4 regions of the Bordetella genomosp. 6 genome follow, and region 3 is predicted to be linked to each of the others. Evidence: predicted binding sites of a transcription regulator. Region 3 holds the regulator's gene; each other region holds the start of a gene.
The links. The regulator LexA, encoded in region 3, represses DNA repair genes until DNA is damaged. The targets are predictions, from matches to a motif close to ACTGTATNNNNATACAGT.
Positions count from the first base shown of each region.

Region 1: the regulator LexA is predicted to act here: its motif matches at 1,833-1,850, upstream of imuA (translesion DNA synthesis-associated protein ImuA).
Region 2: the regulator LexA is predicted to act here: its motif matches at 3,571-3,588, upstream of CAL11_RS07140 (PA0069 family radical SAM protein).
Region 4: the regulator LexA is predicted to act here: its motif matches at 3,141-3,158, upstream of CAL11_RS08275 (DNA topoisomerase IV subunit B).

Region 1 covers NZ_CP021107.1:1,908,791-1,914,406, reverse strand. The annotation lists gene CAL11_RS09030 (efflux transporter outer membrane subunit) at 1-1,045, shown strand, start outside; gene ypfH (esterase) at 1,052-1,756, opposite strand; gene imuA (translesion DNA synthesis-associated protein ImuA) at 1,867-2,574, shown strand; gene CAL11_RS09015 (Y-family DNA polymerase) at 2,591-3,976, shown strand; gene CAL11_RS09010 (error-prone DNA polymerase) at 3,985-5,616, shown strand, end outside.
Region 2 covers NZ_CP021107.1:1,505,984-1,511,599, forward strand. The annotation lists gene CAL11_RS07120 (sulfate/molybdate ABC transporter ATP-binding protein) at 1-347, shown strand, start outside; gene CAL11_RS07125 (phosphoadenylyl-sulfate reductase) at 344-1,096, shown strand; gene cysD (sulfate adenylyltransferase subunit CysD) at 1,146-2,054, shown strand; gene CAL11_RS07135 (sulfate adenylyltransferase subunit 1) at 2,107-3,405, shown strand; gene CAL11_RS07140 (PA0069 family radical SAM protein) at 3,595-4,869, shown strand; gene CAL11_RS07145 (hypothetical protein) at 5,025-5,396, shown strand; gene CAL11_RS07150 (DMT family transporter) at 5,404-5,616, opposite strand, start outside.
Region 3 covers NZ_CP021107.1:2,839,744-2,845,359, reverse strand. The annotation lists partial or broken gene CAL11_RS13290 (autotransporter outer membrane beta-barrel domain-containing protein) at 243-2,029, shown strand; gene lexA (transcriptional repressor LexA) at 2,287-2,937, opposite strand; gene CAL11_RS13280 (amino acid aminotransferase) at 3,069-4,271, opposite strand; gene uvrB (excinuclease ABC subunit UvrB) at 4,349-5,616, shown strand, end outside.
Region 4 covers NZ_CP021107.1:1,745,551-1,751,166, forward strand. The annotation lists gene CAL11_RS08260 (YhdP family protein) at 1-1,287, shown strand, start outside; gene rho (transcription termination factor Rho) at 1,354-2,610, opposite strand; gene trxA (thioredoxin TrxA) at 2,723-3,049, opposite strand; gene CAL11_RS08275 (DNA topoisomerase IV subunit B) at 3,291-5,303, shown strand; gene CAL11_RS08280 (YcxB family protein) at 5,303-5,616, shown strand, end outside.

The DNA of each region.
Region 1 (5,616 bases), 930 kb from region 3:
ACCCGGACTGCGCCCGCAGGACCGCTGGTCGTACTCGGGCGGAATGGGCGTGTCCTATCAGCTGGACCTGTTCGGCCAGATCCGCCGGGCCATCGAGGCCGCGCAGGACGACGCCCAGGCCGCCCAGGCGGCCTATGACGCCGCGCGCGTGACGGTGGCCGCCGAGACCGCGCGCGCCTATGCCGACCTGTGCGCCGCCGGCATGCAACTGGACTCGGCACGCCACTCGGTACAGGTGCAGCAGCAATCGGTCGATGCCGTGCGGCGCCTGCTGGCCGCCGGCCGCGGCACCACGCTGGACGTCGCGCGCGCGCGCAGCCAGCTCGAACAACTGCAGGCCGAACTGCCGCCCTTCCAGGCAGGCCAGCGCACCGCGCTGTACCGCCTGGCGGCGCTGACCGGCCACGCCCCGGCCGAATTGCCGCAAGGCCTGCTGGCCTGTGTCCGCCCGCCGCGGCTGGCCCAGGCCATTCCGGTGGGCGACGGCGCGGCGCTGCTGCGCCGCCGGCCCGACATCCGCCAGGCCGAACGCAGCCTGGCCGCCGCCACCGCCCGCATCGGCGTGGCCACCGCCGATCTCTATCCGAAGATTTCGCTGGGGCTGTCCAGCGCCTCGGCCGGCCCCGCCGCGCTGTTCGGCGAACCGGGCACCTTCAGCTGGAGCGTCGGCCCGCTGATCAGCTGGACCCTGCCCAACACCGGCGCCGCGCAGGCGCGCATCGCCCAGGCCGAGGCCTCGACCAAGGGCGCGCTGGCGCGTTTCGACGCCACCGTGCTCAATGCCTTGCGCGAGACGGAAAGCGCGCTGGTCACCTACGCGCGCCAGCTCGATCGCGACGCCGCGCTGCGCGCCGCGCGCGAGCAAGGCGCGCAGGCCGCCGCGCAGGCCCGCCAGCTGTTCCGGCTGGGCAAGACCGATTACCTGACCGTGCTCGATGCCGAGCGCACGCTGGCCGGCAACGAAAGCGCGCTGGCGGCTTCGCAGGCGCAGCTGGCCGGCGACCAGATCGCCGTGTTCCTGGCGCTGGGCGGCGGCTGGGAATAAGCGCGTTCAGTGCAGCGTGGAGCCGTCGGGCGGGGCCTGCTTCAAGCCCAGCGCCTCTTCCCAGCTGCGCAGCGGCACGCAGGTCTGCAGGCGCACGATGGCGCGCTCGATCAGGGCCGGATGCAATTGATGGCCCACCTGCGTGGCCACGTCGATGGTCGAATCGCCATGCAGGGTGTCCAGGCGTTCTTGCGCGGCCTGCGCATGCGCCACGTTCATTACCGCGTCGGCCGCGCCGTGCAGAAGGTGGATGGTGGTGTACTGCGGGGCGCTGCGCGGCAGTTGCGCATAGCGGCCCGAGAACGCCAGCACCCGCCCGGCCAGCCCGTCGTGCGCGATCACGGCCTCCAGCGCCATGATCGCACCCTGCGAGAAACCGGCCAGCGCCGTGTCGGACTGCAGCAGGCCCAAGCGCTGCTGCGCGGCCCGGACATAATCGAGCAGCGCCGGCATGGCCCGCGCCACCCGTTCGGGACGGTTCTCGTCGGTGATCCCCTGCAGCGCGAACCACTGCCGTCCGCGCGGCCCGCCATCGTAGGGCTCGAAGCCTTCGGGAATCATCACCGCCGAAGCGGGAAAGGCGGCGCGCAGCGCCTGGGCCAGCGCGGCCATGTCATCCGGCGCGCCGCCGGCGCCATGCAGCAGGATGAACAGCTGCCGGACGGGAATATCGGGATTGGGCAGAATTTCGATGGAAGCGCTTGGCACCATGCACGACTCCAGGCGGGCCGCCAGGCCCTGGAATTTTCCATTCTATAGCGCGCCGGCTCCTGGTAATCCCAAAAATACTGTATATTCATACAGTGAAATAGAGATTGACCATGCTGGCCCCCGAACGCATCCATCCCGCCCTCTGGCGCGCCACGCAACTGGCGCACGGCCCGACGCGCAAGCTGCCCACCGGCTACGCCGACCTGTCGGCCCAATTGCCCGGCGGCGGGTGGCCGCTGGGCGCCCTGGTCGAACTGCTGCTGCCCCAGCCTGGCAGCGGCGAGATCCGCCTGCTGCGCCCGGCCCTGGCCCAACTGGAGGCCCGCCGCGCCATCGCGCTGGTGCAACCGCCGCATGCGCCGCATATCGCCAGCTGGGCAAGCTGGCGGCTGGATCCGCGCCAGCTGCTGTGGGTGGCGCCCGAACGGCCCGCCGACACCTTGTGGGCGGCCGAACAGATCCTCAAGGCCGGCAGCTGCGCCGCCCTGCTGTGCTGGCTGCCGCAGGTCCGCCCCGAATCGCTGCGCCGCCTGCACCTGGCGGCCCAGGGCGGCGACGCCCTGTTCGTGGCCCTGCGCCCGGCCGCCGCCGAACAGCACGCCTCGCCGGCCGTGCTGCGCCTGGCGCTGGCGCCGGCGCCTGGCGGCCTGTCGATACGCATCGTCAAGCGCCGCGGCCCCGCCTGCGAACACCCTGTCCACATCGGCCTCGAAACCGGCGCCGGCCTGTCCGTTTTTCCCGCTCCCCATGCGCCTCTGGATCGCCGTCTTCCTGCGCAGCCTGTCGCTGGACGCCGTACGCCCGCACTGGTCTCGTGACCAGGGCGTGTGCGCCGTGCTCGAGCGCGAATGCGTCAGCGCCTGCTCGCCCGCCGCGCGCCTGGCCGGCATCCGGCCCGGCATGCGGCGCGCCGGCGCGCTGGCCATTGCCCCACAGGCCATCCTGCTGGAACGCGCGCCCGCGGCCGAAACGCAGACCCTGCAGGATGCCGCGCTGGCGTTGCTGCAATACACCCCGCAGGTCGCCCTGGCCGAAGACGGCGTGCTGCTGGACGTCGGCGCCAGCCTGCAGGTCTTCGGCGGCCCGCGCGCCCTGCACCGGCGTGTCGCCGCCACCTTGCGCACGCTCGGCCTGGATGCCAGCCTGGGCATGGCGCCGCATGCGGCCGGCGCCTGGCTGCTGGCGCGCGACCCTGCCCGCGGCGCCGCGCGCCGCGTCCTGCGCGACGCCACGCTGGCGCGCCGCCTCGACCGCCTGTCGCCCGCGCTGCTGCCACCGGCCCAGGCGCGGCTGGACTGGCTGCACGATATCGGCTGCCAGACGCTGGGCCAGTTGCGCGCCCTGCCGCGCGGCGGCCTGCAGCGACGCGGCGGCGTCGAGCTGCTGCGCGCGCTGGACGCCGCCTATGGCCAGGCCGCCCAGGCCCATGCCTGGGTCCGGCCGCCCGCCAGCTTCGCACGCCGCATCGAACTGATGGACTATGTCGAACACGCGCCGGCCCTGTTGCATGTCGCGCAACGCCTGTGCGAACAACTCAGCGGCTGGCTAGCGGCGCACCAGCGGGCGGTCGAGCGCATCGTGCTGCGCCTGGACCACGAGCGCGGCCGGCGCGCCTGCGCGCCCACCGAACTGACGCTGGCGCTGGCCCAGCCGGCCTGGCAGACGCCCCATCTGCTCGGCCTGCTGCGCGAGCGGCTGGGGCGCCTGGTCCTGCCCGCGCCGGCCATCGCCGTCGGCCTGCACGCGCCCGACACCGTGCCCCAGCCGGCCGCCAGCACCTGCCTGTTCCCCGAGCCCGGCGGCACCCCGGCCGACCATGCCCGCCTGCTCGACCTGCTGGGCGCCCGCCTGGGCCGCGAACGGGTGCTGCGCGCCCGCCCGGCGGCCGATCACCGTCCCGAACAGGCCAACCGCTGGCAGGCCGCGCACGACCCGCCACCGGCGGGCCCCGCCACGGGCCAGCCCGAGCCGCTGGAGCGCCCCTTCTGGCTGCTGTCTCCCGCCCAGCCCCTGGGCATGCAGCAGCACCGCCCCAGCCATAACGGCCAGGCGCTGCGCCTGGTGCGCGGCCCCGAACGCATCGAAAGCGGCTGGTGGGACGCCGCCCTGACCGTGCGCGACTACTTCGTGGCCGAGGACGCCGCCGGGGCGCGCTATTGGCTGTACCGCGAACGCGACGCCCGCCAGGCGCGCTGGTTCCTGCACGGCCTGTTTGCCTGAGAAGCGCCATGTCCGCCGCCCTGCCCGGCTACGCCGAACTGCATTGCCAATCGAACTTCTCGTTCCTGCAAGGCGCCTCGCACCCCGAGGAGCTGGTCACGCGGGCGGGCGAACTCGGCTACGCCGCGCTGGCCCTGACCGACGAATGCTCGCTGGCCGGCGTGGTGCGCGCCCACGTCGAGGCGCGCGAGCAAAAACTGCCGCTCATCATCGGCAGCAGCTTCATCCTGCAGGCCGGCGCCGACGTGCCGCCGCTGGGCCTGACCCTGCTGGCGCAGAACCGCGAAGGCTACGGCAACCTGGCCGAACTGATCACGCTGGGGCGCGGCCGCGCCGCCAAGGGCCAGTACCTGCTGACGCCGGCCGACATCGAAGCGCCCGCCGGCGACAACGCGCATCTGCGCGGCATGCCCGACTGCCTGGCCATCCTGACGCCGCCGCCCGGCCTGGCCGCCGAGCGCCTGGCCGAACAGGCGCGCTGGCTGGCCGCGCAATGCCCCGGCCGCGCCTGGATCGGCCTGACCCTGCTGCACCATTGCCGCGACGACCTGCACCGCGCCGCCGTCGAGCACGCCGCCCGCGCCAGCGGCCTGCCCATCGTCGCGCTGGGCCAGGCGCAGATGCACCGCCGTTCGCGCAAGCCCCTGCACGACACGCTCGCGGCCATCCGCACCGGACGCAGCGTCGGCCAGTGCGGCTATGACCTGGCCGTCAACGCCGAACGCCACCTGCGCTCGCGCCTGCGCCTGGCCAGCCTCTATCCGGCCCAGGCCCTGGCGCAAACGCTGGCCATCGCGCGGCGCTGCACCTTCTCGCTGGACGAATTGCAATACGAATATCCCGACGAAATCGTGCCCGCCGGCCATACGCCGGCCTCCTACCTGCGCCAGCAGACCTACCTGGGCGCCCGGCAACGCTTTCCCGATGGCATGACGCCGCAGGTCGCCGCCCAGATCGAGAAAGAGCTCGGCCTGATCGCCGAGCTGCGCTACGAAGCCTATTTCCTCACGGTCCACGACATCGTCGGCTACGCCCGCTCGCAAGGCATTCTGTGCCAGGGCCGCGGCTCGGCGGCCAACTCGGCGGTCTGCTATTGCCTGGGCATCACGGCGGTCGATCCCGAGCGCGGCAACACGCTGTTCGAACGCTTCATCAGCAAGGAACGCAACGAGCCGCCCGATATCGATGTCGACTTCGAACACCAGCGGCGCGAGGAGGTCATCCAGTACATCTACGAAAAATACGGCCGCCAGCGCGCCGCCCTGACCGCCGTGGTCATCTCGTACCGGCCGCGCAGCGTGCTGCGCGATACCGGGCGCGCGCTCGGCGTGGACAACGCCATCATCGACGCCGTGGCGCGCGCGCACCAATGGTGGGACGGCAAGAAGGAAATGCTGCGCTCGCTCGCCGCCTGCGGCCTGGACCCGGCCTCGCGGGTGGCGCGCCAATGGGCCGAGCTGGCCGAAACGCTGATGGGTTTTCCGCGCCACCTGTCGCAGCACCCCGGCGGCTTCGTGATCTCGCGCGGCAAGCTGTCGCGCCTGGTGCCGATCGAGAATGCCGCCATGCCCGGGCGCAGCGTGGTGCAATGGGACAAGGACGATCTCGACGCGCTGCGGCTGCTGAAGGTGGACGTGCTG
Region 2 (5,616 bases), 1.3 Mb from region 3:
TCAACCAGTTGCATGGCCATGCCACGCGTGGCGTGTGGCGCCTGGGCGAGGTGGCGCTGCCGGCGCCGGACCTGCCCGAGGCCGACCACCAGCGCGCGATCGCCTATGTGCGTCCGCACGAGATCGACCTGGCCCGGGCGGGCACGGCCGTGGCCGGCATCCCCGTGCGCCTGAACCATGTGTACCTGGCCGGACCCAGCGCCTATCTCGAACTGGCCCGCCAGGACAATCAAGCCATCATCGAGGCCCAGGTGCCCGAATCCCTGTTCCGCAGCCTGGGCCTGCAGGAAGGCGAGGCGCTGCTGGCCCAGCCGCGCCGCGCGCGCGTGTTCGCGGTGCAGCCATGATGGCGGCCCGTCCCCTTGCCGCCATCGCCGGCCTGACGGCCGCCGCCGCCGCCCGCTGGCACGACTTGCAGTCGCGCCTGGCGATCATCGCGCGGCAGTATCCCGACGCGGCGCTGGCTTCGTCGCTGGCGGCCGAAGACATGGTGTTGACCCATGCCATCTATGCCGGCGACCTGGACCTGGAGGTGTTCACCCTGGATACCGGCCGGTTGCATGCCGAGACGCTCGGCGTGCTGGACGCGGTGGCCACGCGCTACGGGCGCGCCATCACGGTCTACCGGCCCGACGCCGCGGCGGTGCAGGCCCATGTGGACGCGCACGGCATGCACGCCTTCTATGAAAGCGTGGCGCTGCGCAAGGCCTGTTGCGAAATCCGCAAGGTCGAGCCCCTGCGCCGCGCGCTGGCCGGGCGCGGAGCCTGGATCACCGGGCAGCGCCGTGCGCAATCGGCCACCCGTGGCGAGCTGCCCGACGAGGAACGGGACCCCGTGTTCGGCCTGTACAAGTTCAACCCGCTGGCGGCCTGGAGCGAGGCCGATGTGTGGAGCGTGATCCGCGCGCTGGGCATCCCCTACAACCCGCTGCACGACCAGGGCTACCCGTCCATCGGCTGCGAACCGTGTACGCGCGCCGTGCGCCCGGGCGAGGACGTGCGGGCCGGCCGCTGGTGGTGGGAGTCGTCGGACTCGAAGGAATGCGGCCTGCATGCCGGCAACCGGGTCATCCAGATCGCGGCCCGGCCCGCCTGAGGCCCGGGCCGTCACAGACATCGATAACGCAGAAAGAAAGGAAACGCCCATGAGCGCCGTCATGACCCGCAGCCATCTCGATTGGCTCGAATCCGAAGCGATATTCATCCTGCGCGAGGTCGCGGCCGAATGCGCCCGGCCCGCGCTGCTGTTTTCCGGCGGCAAGGACTCGGTCGTCCTGCTGCGGCTGGCCGAGAAGGCCTTTCGTCCGGGCAAGTTCCCGTTTCCCTTGCTGCACATCGACACCGGGCACAACTACGACGAGGTGATCGCCTTTCGCGATGCCCGCGCCGCCGAGCTGGGCGAGACGCTGCTGGTGCGCAGCGTCGAGGACTCGATCGCCCGCGGCAGCGTGGTGCTGCGGCGCGAGACCGACTCGCGCAACGCCGCCCAGGCCGTGACCCTGCTGGAGGCGATCGAGGAGCTGGGGCTGGATGCCTGCATCGGCGGCGCCCGGCGCGACGAGGAAAAGGCGCGCGCCAAGGAGCGCATCTTTTCCTTCCGCGACGAGTTCGGCCAATGGGATCCCAAGGCCCAGCGTCCGGAACTGTGGAGCCTGTTCAATACCCGCGTGCACCGGGGCGAGAACATGCGGGTCTTCCCGATTTCCAACTGGACCGAACTGGACGTGTGGCAGTACATCCAGCGCGAACGCCTGGCGCTGCCGTCGATCTACTACAGCCATACCCGCGAGGTGGTGCGGCGCAAGGGGCTACTGGTGCCAGTCACGCGCCTGACGCCGCCGGACGAGGGCGAAACCGTCGAGCGGCTGGCGGTGCGCTTTCGCACCGTGGGCGATATCTCGTGCACCTGCCCGGTGGCTTCCGAGGCGGCCGATGCGGCCGCCATCATCGCCGAGACCGCGGTCACCGACATCACCGAGCGCGGCGCCACCCGGATGGACGACCAGACCTCCGAGGCGTCAATGGAACGCCGCAAGCGCGAAGGCTATTTCTGAGCCCGCCGATACCTGAACACCGGCGCGCCGGGCGCGCCTACTGGGGACCTGCATGAACGCTTTGAACGATTCTTTCCTGGCCGGCGCCGACAACGGCGTGCTGCGCCTGATCACCGCCGGTTCGGTCGACGACGGCAAGTCGACGCTGATCGGCCGCCTGCTGTATGACAGCAAGGGCGTCTTCGCCGACCAGCTCGACGCCATCTCGCGCGCCAAGCACAAGCGCGTGGCCGGCGACGGCATCGATTTCTCGCTGCTGACCGATGGCCTGGAGGCCGAACGCGAGCAGGGCATCACCATCGATGTGGCCTACCGTTATTTTTCGACGCCCCTGCGCAAGTTCATCATCGCCGACGCGCCGGGCCACGAGCAGTACACGCGCAACATGGTGACCGGGGCGTCCACCGCCGATGCCGCCATCATCCTGGTCGACGCGACGCGGGCGGCCGACGGGCAGTTGCTGGCGCAGACCAAGCGCCACAGCGCCATCGCGCGCCTGCTGGGCATCAAGCACATCGTGGTCGCCGTCAACAAGATGGACCTGGTCGACTGGGACCGGGCCGTGTTCGAGCGCATCGGCGCAGCCTACGGCGAGCTGGCGCGCCGGCTGGCGCTGCCGGCGTTTCACATCCTGCCGCTGTCGGCGTTGCATGGCGACAATGTCGTCAACCTGTCGCCGCGTTCGCCCTGGTACGAAGGACAGCCCTTGCTGACCCTGCTCGAAGGGCTGGACCTGGCGGGAGACGGCCGCGACCTGCCATTGCGCCTGCCGGTGCAATGGGTGGCGCGCCACGGCGGCGAACGGGCCGACGATTTTCGCGGCTACGCCGGCCGCGTGGCCAGCGGCGTGCTGCGTCCAGGCGACGAAGTCGTGGTGCAGCCGTCCGGGGTGCGCGCGTGCGTGCAGCGGGTGCTGGCCTTCGACGGCGAGCTGCGGGAGGCGGTCAGCGGCGACTCGGTGACGGTGATCCTGGATCGCGATGTCGATGTCTCGCGCGGCGATGTGCTGGCGCATGCGCAGGCGCCGGCGCGCGTGGGGCGCGAGTTCGACGCGCAGCTGTGCTGGCTGGATGCGCGGCCGCTCAATCCCGCGCGCCGCTATCTGCTCAAGCATGGCACGCGGCTGACTTCGGCGAAGATCAGCGCGGTGCATACGCGGCGCGACATCCATGAACTGCAGGAGGTGTCCAACGCCGATGGCGCATTGCACATGAACGATATCGGCCGCGTCTCGCTGCTGACGCGCGAGACCTTGGCGACCGATCCGTACGCCGCGATCGCGGCCACCGGCGCGTTCATCCTGATCGACGAGGCCACGCACCAGACGGCGGCCGCCGGCATGCTCGAATAGGTGGCCGCAAGGCCTTCCGCCAGGCTGTTGTTTTTAATCCAAACCCTTGCTGGACGCGGCTTTCCGGGCGATTTCCAAAGGATGAAATGATTTCCCCGGACGGCGCCGCCGTCTTGGGGTAAATTCGATGCATGGCTCGCAAGGGCTGCGGGGCTTGTCAAAAGTACTGTGTTTTTGTACAGTGCATTCATGGCAAGCACCGAACATTCTTTTTCCGCCGGTTTTGGGTCCCCGGCTGCCGCCCCCGCCGCCTTGCGCGGTCGGGGTGCGGTTACTAATGTTTCGCACCGCTTCCAGCAAACCGACCGGGTCCGCGTCGACGATGGCTGGGCCAACCCCGACTACACCGCAGGTTCCGACGCAGCCGCTCTGGCGCTGGGCGCCGGCGCGCCCGGGCAGGGCGGGCGGCGGGCCATCCCCATCGCCGTAGAGGGCGATGATGCGTCCCCGAATGCTTGCGCCCAGGCGCCGGCTCCGCGCACCACCGTGCAGGCCGAGCAAGCCCGCAAGATGCTGTCGCGCAACGACTCTCCCGACATTCCGTTCGACGTGGCGGCCAATCCCTACCGGGGCTGCGAGCACGGCTGCGTGTACTGCTACGCACGGCCCACGCATGCCTACCTGGGCTATTCGCCGGGGCTCGACTTCGAAACCCGCCTGGTGGCCAAGGCCAACGCGGTCGCCGCGCTGCGCGCCGAGCTGGCCCGTCCCGGTTACCGCGCATCGCCCATCAACATCGGCTCGGCCACCGACGCCTACCAACCCATCGAGCGCACCTGGCGCCTGACGCGCGGCATGCTCGAACTGCTGCTGCAGACACGCCATCCGCTCACCGTGGTGACCAAGAACGCCCTGGTCGAGCGCGATCTCGACCTGCTGCAGGAGCTGGCGCGCCAGAATCTGGTGACGGTATTCGTCAGCATCACCACGCTGGATGCCGCCATGGCCCGCACGCTGGAGCCGCGCGCCTCGGCGCCGTACCGGCGGCTGCAGACGGTGCGCACCCTGGCGCAGGCCGGCGTGCCGGTGGGCGTATTGGTGGCGCCGGTCATCCCGTTCATCAACGACGAATCCCTCGAGCACATCCTGGACGAGGCCAGCGCGGCTGGCGCCTGCTACGCCAGCTACACCGTGCTGCGCCTGCCCTGGGAAGTGAAAGAGGTCTTCGAAACCTGGCTGCAGGCGCATTTCCCGGATCGGGCCCAGCGCGTGCTGCACCGTATCGAAGACCTGCGCAACGGCCGGCGCAACGATACGGCCTTTGGGTCGCGCATGCGCGGCACCGGCATCTGGGCCGATTTGCTGCGTCAGCGTTTTGCGCTGGCCACGCGCAAGCTGGGCCTGAACCGCCACCGCCCCGAACTCGACACGCATCGGTTCATTCCGCCGCTCGAGCCCGGCTTGCCGCCGGCCCGCGGCCGGCGCGAGGCGCGCGTCCAGCCCGGGCAACTGGCCTTGTTTTAGCGGCGCGTCGCCGCAGGCGCCTGGCGCCGCCGCGACGTTGCCAGTGGTAAGGGGGCCGCGCCCGTCGCGGCAGTGGTTGGAAATGCATTCCGCGGCGTGGTCCGCGCAGAGCCGGGGCCTCGAAGCCCGCCGGCTTCAACACCAGGAGAGTCGACATGACTATCGCTACGACGCTTGACGCTGCAACATCCTTGCCGACGGCCATGCCTGGCCGCACTTTGGGCGCGTTGCGCCGCCTGGCGCGCGCATGGGCCGGCGCGGCCGTGCCGCAGCGCAAATGGCCGTTCCCGCCGACGCCGCCGGGCCAGGCGCAGCCTTGCACGGCCAGCCAGCCCCGGCCTGCCCAGGCTGTCCAGCCTGCCCAGGTCCAAGCCCAGGCCCAGCCGCTTCACGCTCAGGCCGGGCTTGGCGACGCGGCGGCGCAAGTATTGAGCACCAAGGCCAAGATCATCGACGTGCTGCTGGTGGCGGTATGGGGCGCCATGATTCCGGCGCTGATGTGGCTGGGCGCGGCTGGCGGGTTCTGATCCGGGCTCAGCTCGAGCCCAGCAGCACCACGCCGGCCAGGATGGCCAGGCAGCCAGCCAGCCGGCCTATGCCTACTTTTTCCCGCAGCAGGAACATGCCCGCCAGCGTGCCCAGCATCATCGACATTTCGCGGGCCGGTGCAACCAGGCTGAGCGGCGCGCCATTGCGCAGCGCGTACAGCACCAGGATGTAGCCCAGCGGCGACAGGACGCCCACCGC
Region 3 (5,616 bases):
CCGGCGGTCACGTCGTATGCCCCACCAATCTTCGGGATTGGTACTACATCATGTAGTTGTTAGGGGGGGGGGGGGGGTAGGAAAAGTCAACATCAGGAGGGTCTGACCGCTGGCTTTCAGGGGAGGTGGTGTTGGCGAGACTACGTCCACGCCGCACTGTTCGTGCCGGGTGGCGGCGAGATGTTGATGCACCCGGCGCATAGCAATCCTGCGGCGGCTGCGCTTCTTGCCGGCAGCGCCGCATGGATGTCACCCCTCTCCTGTACCCATGTCCTCAGACTCATCCATTTCATGCAAATTCCGATCTCGATCAATGGCTCCGGCGCGGCGGCGCCTGGCCTGGCCCGGCGTATGCGGCGCATTGTCGCTGGCGGCCTGGCTGGCGCCGGCGCAGGCCCAGAATGCCATGGCTGCGTCCGGGCCGCAGGGCGCGCCCGCCGTCAGCGTACCCATGCTCGATGGCGGGCCGGTCGACGATGAAAGCGGCTGGACAACGATAGATCTGGGTGGCAGGGACATCGGCGGCGGCTGGAACGACATCCTGCTGCCGGCGCCCGGCCTGGACGGCCGCCCCATTGGGGAAGATGGCAGGCCCGTCGACGATCAGAACGGCTGGACAACGATAGATCTCGATGGCATGGCCATCGACGATAGCTGGAACGACATCCTGCTGTCGCCGCCCAGCCTGGACGGCCACCCCATCGGGGAAGATGGCGGGCCCGCCGACGATGGCTGGACCCACATCGATATTCCGCGTCCCGAGCTGGGCGGCACTCCCGCCGAGGGCGAGGACGGCCGGTTGCCTTCGCCGCCCGGAGAGGCGCCTCAGGCGGGGCCCGATGCGTCCAAGCAGCGGCCGGAGGGCCTGCCCGCGCCCGATGCCAATCCCCAACCCGATGCAAAGCCCGGGCCTGAGATGAAACCCGGGCCTGAGATGAAACCCGGGCCTGAGGTGGAACCCGGGCCTGAGGTGGAACCCGGGCCTGGGGCGGAACCTGGTGCGCAGGGGCAGCCTGGTCCCCAGCCCGGAGCCCGGCCGCAGGACGAACCGCACGCGCAGCCGCTGCCGCCCGCCGGCAATCCCGGCGATGGAATTTACATGCCCCGCAGCGGCATCCTGACCGGGCCGGTTCTGGCCATGCTGGGCACGGCAAGTTCGCCGCAAGGTATCTGGCAGGCGGAGATGAACGCCCTGAGCAAACGCATGGGTGAATTGCGGCTTACGCCGGCAGCCGGCGGGGTGTGGGCACGCTCGTTCGCGCAACGCCAACGCCTGGACAACAAGGCGGTGGACAGGTTCACCCAGACCGTGGGCGGAATCGAGATTGGCGCCGATACGGCGTTGCCGGCGGCCGAGGGACGTTGGCACGTGGGTGCGGTAGCCGGCTACAGCCGTGCACGTCGCAAGCTGGCGCAGAGCGCCCGTGGCAACAGCGACAGCCTGCATGTGGGCGCCTATGCGACGTATATCGGCGATGGCGGCTTCTACCTCGACGGCATTGTGCGCGTGAACCGCTACGAGCACGATTTCAAGGCCGACGGCCAGCGTGGCGCGCGTGTGACGGGCAAGTATCGCGCCAATGGCATCGGGCTGTCGCTGGAGACCGGCAGGCGTTTCACATGGGCCGGCGACTGGTTCGTGGAACCGCAGGTCGAAGTGGCGCTGTTCCGTTCGGGCGGGGCGGACTATACCGCCAGCAATGGCGTGCGCGTCGACGTGGAAAGCACCAAGTCGCTGCTGGGCCGGGCAGGCCTGCAGGTAGGGCGCAGGCTGGATCTGGGCAACGGCAAGCTGGTGCAGCCGTACGCCAAGCTGAGCTGGTTGCAGGAGTTCGATGGCGTGGGCAAGGTGCGCACCAACGACATCGGCCATGACGTCAAACTGCGGGGCGGGCGCGCCGAACTTGACTTGGGTGTGGCGGCGGCGCTTGGCAGGCACAGCAGCCTGTTTGCTTCGTACGAGTACAGCAAGGGCAGCCGCTTCACCATTCCATGGAGCTTTCACGTCGGCTATCGGTACGCCTGGTAAGCCAAACGCGTCATGCCACCGCGCGTCGGAACATCCGGCGCGCGGTTTTTTTCCCTTCGGCGTTTTGCCCTTTTTGCCCTTTTTGCCGCCGGGCCGTCCCAAGGCAAAAAAGCCCCCTCGGGGGGCAGCAAGCCCGCGTAGCGGGCGCAGCGTGGGGGCACGACTTTCCGCCGGGCCGTCCCAAGGCAAAAAAGCCCCCTCGGGGGGCAGCAAGCCCGCGTAGCGGGCGCAGCGTGGGGGCTTCTTTCTTCGTCGGCTCAGTGCAGCGGCTGGGTGCGGATCAGGCCGACCGCGATGCCTTCGAGCGCGAATTCGTCGGTGTTGGCCACGACGATGGGAGCAAAGTCGGGGTTCTCGGGCAGGAGCTCGATGCGGCCGTTCTGGCGCTGCAGGCGCTTGACCGTGACCTCGTCGCCCAGTCGGGCCACCACGATCTGGCCGTTGCGGGCCTCGGCGGCGCGCTTGACGGCGAGCAGGTCGCCTTCGAGGATGCCGGCGTCGCGCATGCTCATGCCGCGCACCTTCAGCAGGTAGTCGGGCGTCTGGGCAAACAGGCCCGGGTCGACGCCGACCTCGCGCTCGACGTGCTCGCTGGCCAGGATGGGGCTGCCTGCCGCCACGCGGCCCACCAGCGGCAGCACGAGCTGCGCCAGCAGCGGATGCGTAAGCTGGGCCGAGGGCGTTGCGCTGTCGGGCACCTTGAGACGGATGCCGCGGGAGGCGCCGGCGGTCAGTTCGATGGCGCCCTTGCGCGCCAGCGCCTTGAGGTGGTCTTCGGCGGCGTTGGGCGACCGGAAGCCGAGCGCCTGCGCGATTTCGGCCCGGGTGGGCGGAAAGCCGGTGCGCGCCACGGTCTGGCGGATGAGATCGAGGATTTCCTGCTGGCGTTCCGTGAGTTTGGTGGCCATGGCGATGACCCGCTTTTGCGGACTGTATGGATATACAGCGCCATTCTGGCGGACGGGCGGGAAAAAAGCAAGCCGCAAAAGAAAAGCGGAGCCAAGGGCTCCGCTTTTCGATGCCGGCCGGGTGGCGCTTGTTACTTCAGCACCGCGGCAATGCCGGCCGCGACCGCGTCGATGTTGCGACTGTTGAGCGCGGCCACGCAGATGCGGCCGCTGGACACGGCGTAGATACCGTGCTCTTCGCGCAGGCGATCGACCTGGGCGGCGGTCAGGCCCGAGTACGAGAACATGCCGCGCTGCGCCAGCACGAAGCTGAAGTCCTGCGCCACGCCCTGGGCCTTGATCTTCTCGACCAGTTCCTTGCGCATCAGGCGGATGCGGTCGCGCATGCCGGCCAGCTCCTTTTCCCAGAGGGCGAACAGTTCAGGCGTGTTCAGGACCGTGGACACCACCGTGCCGCCGTGCGTGGGCGGGTTGGAGTAGTTGGTGCGGATCACGCGCTTGAGCTGGCTGAGCACGCGGGCGGCCTCGTCCTTGCTGCCGGCCACCACGGTCAGGGCCCCGACCCGCTCGCCGTACAGCGAGAAGGACTTGGAGAACGACGAGCTGATGAACATGGTCAGGTCGAGCGCGGCGAACATGCGCACCACGGCGGCGTCCTGTTCCAGGCCTTCGCCGAAGCCCTGATAGGCGATGTCGAGGAACGGCACCAGATTGCGCGCCTTGACCACGGCGGCGATCTGTTCCCACTGTTGCAGGGTGGGGTCCACGCCGGTCGGGTTGTGGCAGCAGGCGTGCAGCACCACGACGGTCTGTTCGGGCGCGGCCTGCAGGGCGGCCAGCATGGCGTCGAAGTTCAGGCCATGGGTGGCGGCGTCGTAATAGGGATAGGTCTCGACCGGGAAGCCGGCGCGCTCGAACAGGGCGCGGTGGTTTTCCCAGCTGGGATCGCTGATGAGGACCTTGGACTGCGGCAGCAGCTGGCGCAGGAAGTCGGCGCCGATTTTCAGCGCGCCGGTGCCGCCCAGGGCCTGCGCGGTCAGCACGCGGCCTTCGGCGGCCAGCGGCGAGTCGGCGCCCAGCAGCAGCGCCTGCGCACCCTTGTTGTACCCGGCGATGCCTTCGATCGGCAGGTAGCCGCGCGCGGCGGCGGCCTCGATGCGGGCCACCTCGGCCTTGCGCACGGCCTGAAGCAGCGGGATGCGGCCTTCGTCGTCGTAGTACACGCCCACGCCCAGGTTCACTTTGCCGGGACGGGTATCGGCGTTGTACTGTTCGTTCAGGCCAAGAATGGGGTCGCGCGGCGCGAGTTCGACGGAAGCGAAAAGAGTGCTCATGGGTGTAGGGAAGGGTGGGTGGACGCGGTAGGAAGGGCTGTGGATAATGGGGGGTTTACCCTGAGAGACAGTCTATCATGACCGCTCCTGGATTCGTCGAATTCCCCGACAGCCCGTTTCACCTCTATCAGCCGTATCCTCCCGCGGGCGACCAGCCGGGGGCGATCGACGCGTTGACCGAGGGCATCTCGGACGGCCTGATGTTCCAGACGCTGCTGGGCGTGACGGGCTCGGGCAAGACCTACACCATGGCCAACATGATCGCCCGTCTGGGCCGTCCGGCCCTGGTGCTCGCGCCCAACAAGACCCTGGCCGCCCAGCTGTACGCCGAGATGCGCGAATTCTTCCCCCGCAACGCGGTGGAGTATTTCGTGTCGTACTACGACTATTACCAGCCCGAAGCCTATGTGCCGACCCGCGACCTTTTCATCGAAAAGGATTCGTCGATCAACGAGCACATCGAGCAGATGCGCCTGTCGGCCACCAAAAGCCTGCTGGAGCGCCGCGATACGGTCATCGTGGGCACGGTTTCCTGCATCTACGGTATCGGCAATCCGGGCGACTACCACGCCATGGTCCTGATCCTGCGCACCGGCGACCGGATTTCCCGGCGCGAGGTGCTGGCGCGGCTGGTGGCCATGCAGTACACCCGCAACGATGCGGACTTCACCCGCGGCGTATTCCGGGTGCGCGGCGAGACCATCGACATCTTCCCGGCGGAAAGCCCGGAACTCGCCCTGCGCCTGACGCTGTTCGACGACGAAATCGAGTCGCTGGAGCTGTTCGACCCCCTGACCGGGCGAGTCAGGCAGAAGCTGCCGCGCTTTACGGTATACCCGGGCTCGCACTACGTGACGCCGCGCGAAACCGTGCTGCGCGCCATCGAGACCATCAAGGAAGAGCTGCGCGAGCGGCTGGCCCAGTTGACGGCCGACGGCAAGCTGGTGGAGGCGCAGCGGCTCGAGCAGCGCACCCGCTTCGACCTGGAAATGCTGCAGGAGCTGGGCTTTTGCAAGGGCATCGAGAACTATTCGCGGCACCTGTCCGGCGCGGCGCCGGGCGAGCCGCCTCCCACCCTGATCGATTACCTGCCGGCCGATGCGCTGATGTTCATCGACGAAAGCCACGTCACCATCGGGCAGCTGGGCGGCATGTACCGCGGCGACCGTTCGCGCAAGGAAACCCTGGTGCAGTATGGCTTCCGGCTGCCGTCGGCGCTGGACAACCGGCCCCTGCGCCTGGAGGAGTTCGAGGCGCGCATGCGCCAGTGCGTGTTCGTGTCGGCCACGCCGGCAGCCTACGAGCAGGAGCACTCCGATAACGTGGTCGAGCAGGTGGTGCGGCC
Region 4 (5,616 bases), 1.1 Mb from region 3:
GGCGCGCTGGGCGTGAACCGGGCCGCCAGCCTGCCGCAGCGCGGCCTGACCGTGGCCGCGACCCTGCCAGAACTGGACCTGGACGCCTGGGACGCCCTGAAGGCCGATTTCGACGAGCCTTCCAGCGGCCGGCGGCAGTCGTCGCGCGTGCCGCTGCTGCCGCAGCCCGACCAGATCAACCTGGCCGCCGACCGCTTGCGCGTGGCCGGCTATACCCTCAATGACCTGAAACTGGCGGCCCAGCGGCCGGCCGCCTCGCAGTGGCGCGTGACGGTGGACTCGCGCCAGGCGCAGGGCACGCTGGAGTGGACCGAGGCCTCGGGCGCCATCGCCGGCCGCGTGACCGGCCGTTTCAAGCGGCTGGCGCTGGCGGGCGAGGAGGACACGCGCCAGGAAGAGGATGCGCTGTCGGCCGGCAACGACCTGGAGGATATCCCCGCCATCGATCTGCAGGCCCAGGAATTCAGCCTGTACGGCAAGGAGCTGGGCAGCCTGCAGCTGGTCGGCACGAACATGGAGCGCGGCCGCCTGTGGCGGCTGGACAAGCTGCAGATCGCCAACGACGCCGCCCGGCTCGACGCCACGGGCAATTGGCGCCTGGACGGCACGCAGCGCGGCCTGACCGTGCAGGCCAACGCCGAGTTCAGCGACCTGGGCAAGTTCCTGGACCGGGTCGGGCTGCCGCAGACCGTGGGCGGGGGCAAGGGCAGCCTGGAGGGTACCGTCACCTGGCGCAATCTGCCCTGGTCGCACAACCTGGCCGAGCTGGAAGGCAATGCGCGCGTCAGTCTGGACAATGGCCGCTTCCTGCACGTGAATTCGCGCGCCGCGCGCCTGCTGGAGCTGCTGTCGCTGCAGTCGCTGCAGCGGCTGGCGCGCCTGGACGCCAACCCGGGCGGGCTGCTGCGCGAGGGGTTCCCGTTCGACACGATCCGCGGCGACATGTCGCTCAGCCAGGGTGTGCTGACGACCGAGGGCTACAAGCTGAGCGGCCCGGTGGCCGGGATCGTCCTGGCCGGCACCACCAATATCGTGGACGAGCGTTGGGACATGCGGGCGGTGGTGGTGCCCAACCTGGACGCCAGCGGCGCGGCGGCCGTGACGGCCGCGCTGGTCAATCCGCTGATCGGCCTGGGCGCTTTCGTGACGCAGTGGCTGCTCAAGCAGCCGCTGGCGCGCGCCATGTCTTCCGAGTATGCGGTCACCGGCACCTGGGACGACCCCAAGGTGACGCCGGTGGAGTCGCGCGCGCCGACGCGCCAGCAGGAGCCGCAGCCAGAGCACTGAGCCGCGCCGCAAAGCAAAACCCCCGGCGCGGGCCGGGGGTCGGGACAGGCATGGCGCGGGCCAGGCTTATTTCTTCATCATGTCGAAGAATTCGGCGTTGGTCTTGGTGGCGCGCATCTTGTCGAGGATGAATTCCATCGACTGGATTTCGTCCATGTCGTGGATGAACTTGCGCAGCACCCACACCTTCTGCAGCAGTTCGGGCTTGATCAGCAGCTCTTCGCGGCGGGTGCCCGACTTGTTCAGGTTGATGGAAGGGTAGACGCGCTTTTCGGCCAGACGGCGCTCCAGGTGCACTTCGGAGTTGCCGGTGCCCTTGAATTCTTCGTAGATGACTTCGTCCATCCGGCTGCCGGTTTCGATCAGGGCGGTGCCCAGGATGGTCAGCGAGCCGCCTTCCTCGAGGTTGCGCGCCGCGCCGAAGAAGCGCTTGGGGCGCTGCAGGGCGTTGGCGTCCACGCCGCCGGTCAGCACCTTGCCGGAGGCCGGCACCACGGTGTTGTAGGCGCGGGCCAGGCGGGTGATCGAGTCCAGCAGGATGACCACGTCCTTTTTCATCTCGACCAGGCGCTTGGCCTTCTCGATGACCATTTCGGCGACCTGCACGTGGCGGGTGGCCGGTTCGTCGAAGGTCGAGGCCACCACTTCGCCGCGCACGGTGCGCTGCATTTCGGTCACTTCCTCGGGACGCTCGTCGACCAGCAGGACGATGAGCACGGCATCCGGGTAGTTGGTGGTGATGGCGTGGGCCACGTGCTGCATCATGACCGTCTTGCCGGACTTGGGCGGCGCCACGATCAGGCCGCGCTGGCCCTTGCCGATGGGGGCGAAAATGTCGAGGATGCGGCCGGTGAGGTTTTCCTCGCTCTTGATGTCGCGTTCCAGACGCATCACCTGGTTGGGGTGCAGCGGCGTCAGGTTCTCGAACATGATGCGATGCTTGATCGCTTCGGGGGGCGAGCCGTTGACCTTGTCCACCTTGACCAGCGCGAAATAGCGCTCGCCGTCCTTCGGGGTGCGCACTTCGCCTTCGATGGAGTCGCCGGTGTGCAGGTTGAAGCGGCGGATCTGCGACGGCGAGATGTAGATGTCGTCGGTGCTGGCCAGGTACGAGGTGTCCGGCGAGCGCAGGAATCCGAAGCCGTCGGGCAGGACTTCCAGCACGCCGTCGCCGAAGATCTGTTCGCCTTGCTTGGCGCGCCGCTTCATGATGGCGAACATCAACTCCTGCTTGCGCAGGCGGTTGGCGTTCTCGATTTCCAGGCCGGCGGCCATTTCCAGCAACTGCGACACGTGCAGCGCCTTCAGTTCATTGAGGTGCATCGCGGTGAATGTAGGGGGAGGTAAGAAGAAGGGTTCGGGCGGCGGGCCACGGACGGGCCCGCGCGGGAATCAGGGGGAATGCGCGGGCCGGTCGGCGGCGCATTCCCGGATTTTACAACGCGCCGTCCAGGAATGCGGTCAGCTGCGATTTGGACAGGGCGCCGACCTTGGTGGCGGCGGCCTGGCCGTCCTTGAACAGCATCAGGGTCGGAATGCCGCGCACGCCGTACTTGGCCGCCGTGTCCTGGTTTTCGTCCACGTTCAGCTTGGCCACCGTCAGGCGGCCGGCGTATTCGGAAGCCACCTCTTCGAGGATGGGGGCGATCATCTTGCAGGGGCCACACCAGGCGGCCCAGTAATCCACCAGCACGGGCTGGCCGGATTTCAGCACATCTGCCTCGAAGCTGGCGTCGCTGACGTTCTTGATTTGCTCGCTCATGATGGTGATTCTCGGATTCCGCTGCGCGGCCCGTGCATGGAGCATGTGGCCGCTGTTCTTGTTCGACGTGTAGGAAGGATTAAAGCATACCACTGTCATTAACAACAGGGTTTGCCGGTTTTGTGTAGGATGTTGCGGCGTCACCGGGCCCACAAAAGGGTCCGGCGGCTGTCACAATGTTCATCGTACCGAATTCGCGGCTGGTCAGCGCGTGCGCATCCCACCTGGAGCCGCGCCGAATATGGACTTGTCCGTAAAATGTCGGTTTTTTTCCACAGATGTTGGGGATAACTTGGCCACACCACGTTACACCGAAGCGTCGATCCGCGTTCTGAAGGGGCTGGAGCCTGTGCGCCAGCGCCCGGGTATGTATACCCGCACCGAGAACCCCCTGCACGTCGTGCAGGAGGTCATCGACAACGCGGCCGACGAAGCGCTGGCCGGTTACGGCAAGCAGATTCAAGTCACGCTGCACGGCGACGGCAGCATTTCGGTCGAGGACGACGGACGCGGTATTCCGGTCGGCCTGCACCCGGAAGAGAACGCGCCGGTCGTCGAGCTGGTTTTCACGCGCCTGCACGCAGGCGGCAAATTCGACAAGCAGGGCGGCGGCGCGTACGCGTTCTCCGGCGGCCTGCACGGCGTGGGGGTGTCCGTCACCAACGCGCTGGCCACCCGCCTGGAGGTGGTGGTGTGGCGCGACGGCGCCGCGCACCGGCTGGTGTTCGCCGGCGGCGACGTGATCGAAGCGCTGGCGCCGTATCCCGAGGGCGGGCGCAAGAAGTCGGGCACCCGCGTGCGGGTATGGCCCGACGCCAAGTATTTCGACAGCCCGGCCATTCCGATGGCCGAGCTGACCCACCTGCTGCGCAGCAAGGCCGTGCTGCTGCCGGGCGTGAAGGTGTCGCTGGTCAACGAGAAAACCGGCGACACGCGCACCTGGCAGTACCAGGAGGGCCTGCGCGGCTACCTGGCCGAGGCGCTGGCCGGCGCCGAGCTGATGATCCCGTTCTTCGAGGGCCGGCAGTACGCCGGGGCCGACCACGACAGCTTCGCCGAGGGCGAGGGCGCCCAATGGGTGGTGGCCTGGGCCGAGGACGGCAACGTGGTGCGCGAGTCGTACGTCAACCTGATCCCGACCCCGGCCGGCGGCACCCATGAGTCGGGCTTGCGCGAAGGCCTGTTCGGCGCGGTCAAGGGGTTCGCCGAGCTGCACAGCCTGTTGCCCAAGGGCGTCAAGCTGCTGCCCGAGGATGTGTTCGCGCGCGCCAGCTTCGTGCTGTCGGCCAAGGTGCTGGACCCGCAGTTCCAGGGCCAGATCAAGGAGCGCCTGAACAGCCGCGACGCCGTGCGCCTGGTGGGCGGCTTTGCCAAGAGCGCCCTGGACCTGTGGCTGCACAGCAATGTCGAATATGGCAAGAAGCTGGCCGAATTGGCCATACGCCAGGCGCAGGCGCGCCAGCGCTCGGCGCAGAAGGTCGAAAAGCGCAAGAGTTCGGGCGTGGCCGTGCTGCCGGGCAAGCTGACCGATTGCGAGTCCAGCGACGCCAGCCGCACCGAAGTGTTCCTGGTCGAGGGCGACTCGGCCGGCGGTTCGGCCAAGATGGGGCGCGACAAGGAGTTCCAGGCCATCCTGCCGCTGCGCGGCAAGGTGCTCAACTCCTGGGAGGTCGACCGCGACCGGCTGTTCGCCAACAACGAGATCCACGATATTTCGGTGGCGATCGGGGTGGACCCGCACGGCCCGGGCGATGAGCCCGACCTGTCGGGCCTGCGCTATGGCCGCATCTGCATCCTCTCGGACGCCGACGTGGACGGCTCGCACATCCAGGTGCTGCTGCTGACGCTGTTCTACCGGCACTTTCCCAAGCTGATCGAAGCCGGTAATGTGTTCGTGGCCCGGCCGCCGCTGTTCCGGGTGGACGTGCCGGCGCAGGGCAAGCGGCCGGCGCGCAAGATCTACTGCCTGGACGCCGGCGAACTGGAAGCCGCGCAGGACAAGCTGCGCAAGGAAGGCGTGCGCGAGTCGGCCTGGAGCGTGAGCCGCTTCAAGGGCCTGGGCGAAATGAATCCCGAACAGCTGTGGGAGACCACCATGAACCCGGACACCCGCCGGCTGCTGCCGGTCGGCTACGGCGACCTGACTCCCGGCGACACCACCCGCATGTTCGACATGCTGATGGGCAAGGGCGAGTCGTCGCAGCGGCGTGCCTGGATCGAGGAGAAGGGCAACCTGGCGGAGCTGGATATCTGATGGCGCAGGCGCCCGACAGCAGCGCGCCGGTGCGCATGGTGGTCGACCTGACGGTCGACGACTATGCCGCATTCACCGCCTATGCGTACCAGCGCCCGGCGCTGCGCCGCCGCCGCCGCGCGTCGCACCTGCGTTTTGCCGTCCTGCTGGCCGCCGGCCTGCTGGCGGTGATCCTGCTGCGCGTGTGGGACGGCGGGCAGCTGGATTGGGGCGCGGCGCTGCCGGCCTACGGGCAGGCGCTGGCCGTAGGCCTGGCGGTGTTCGCGCTGCTGGCCGCGGGCTACGAGTACGTGCTGCCGCGGCTGGCGCGCGG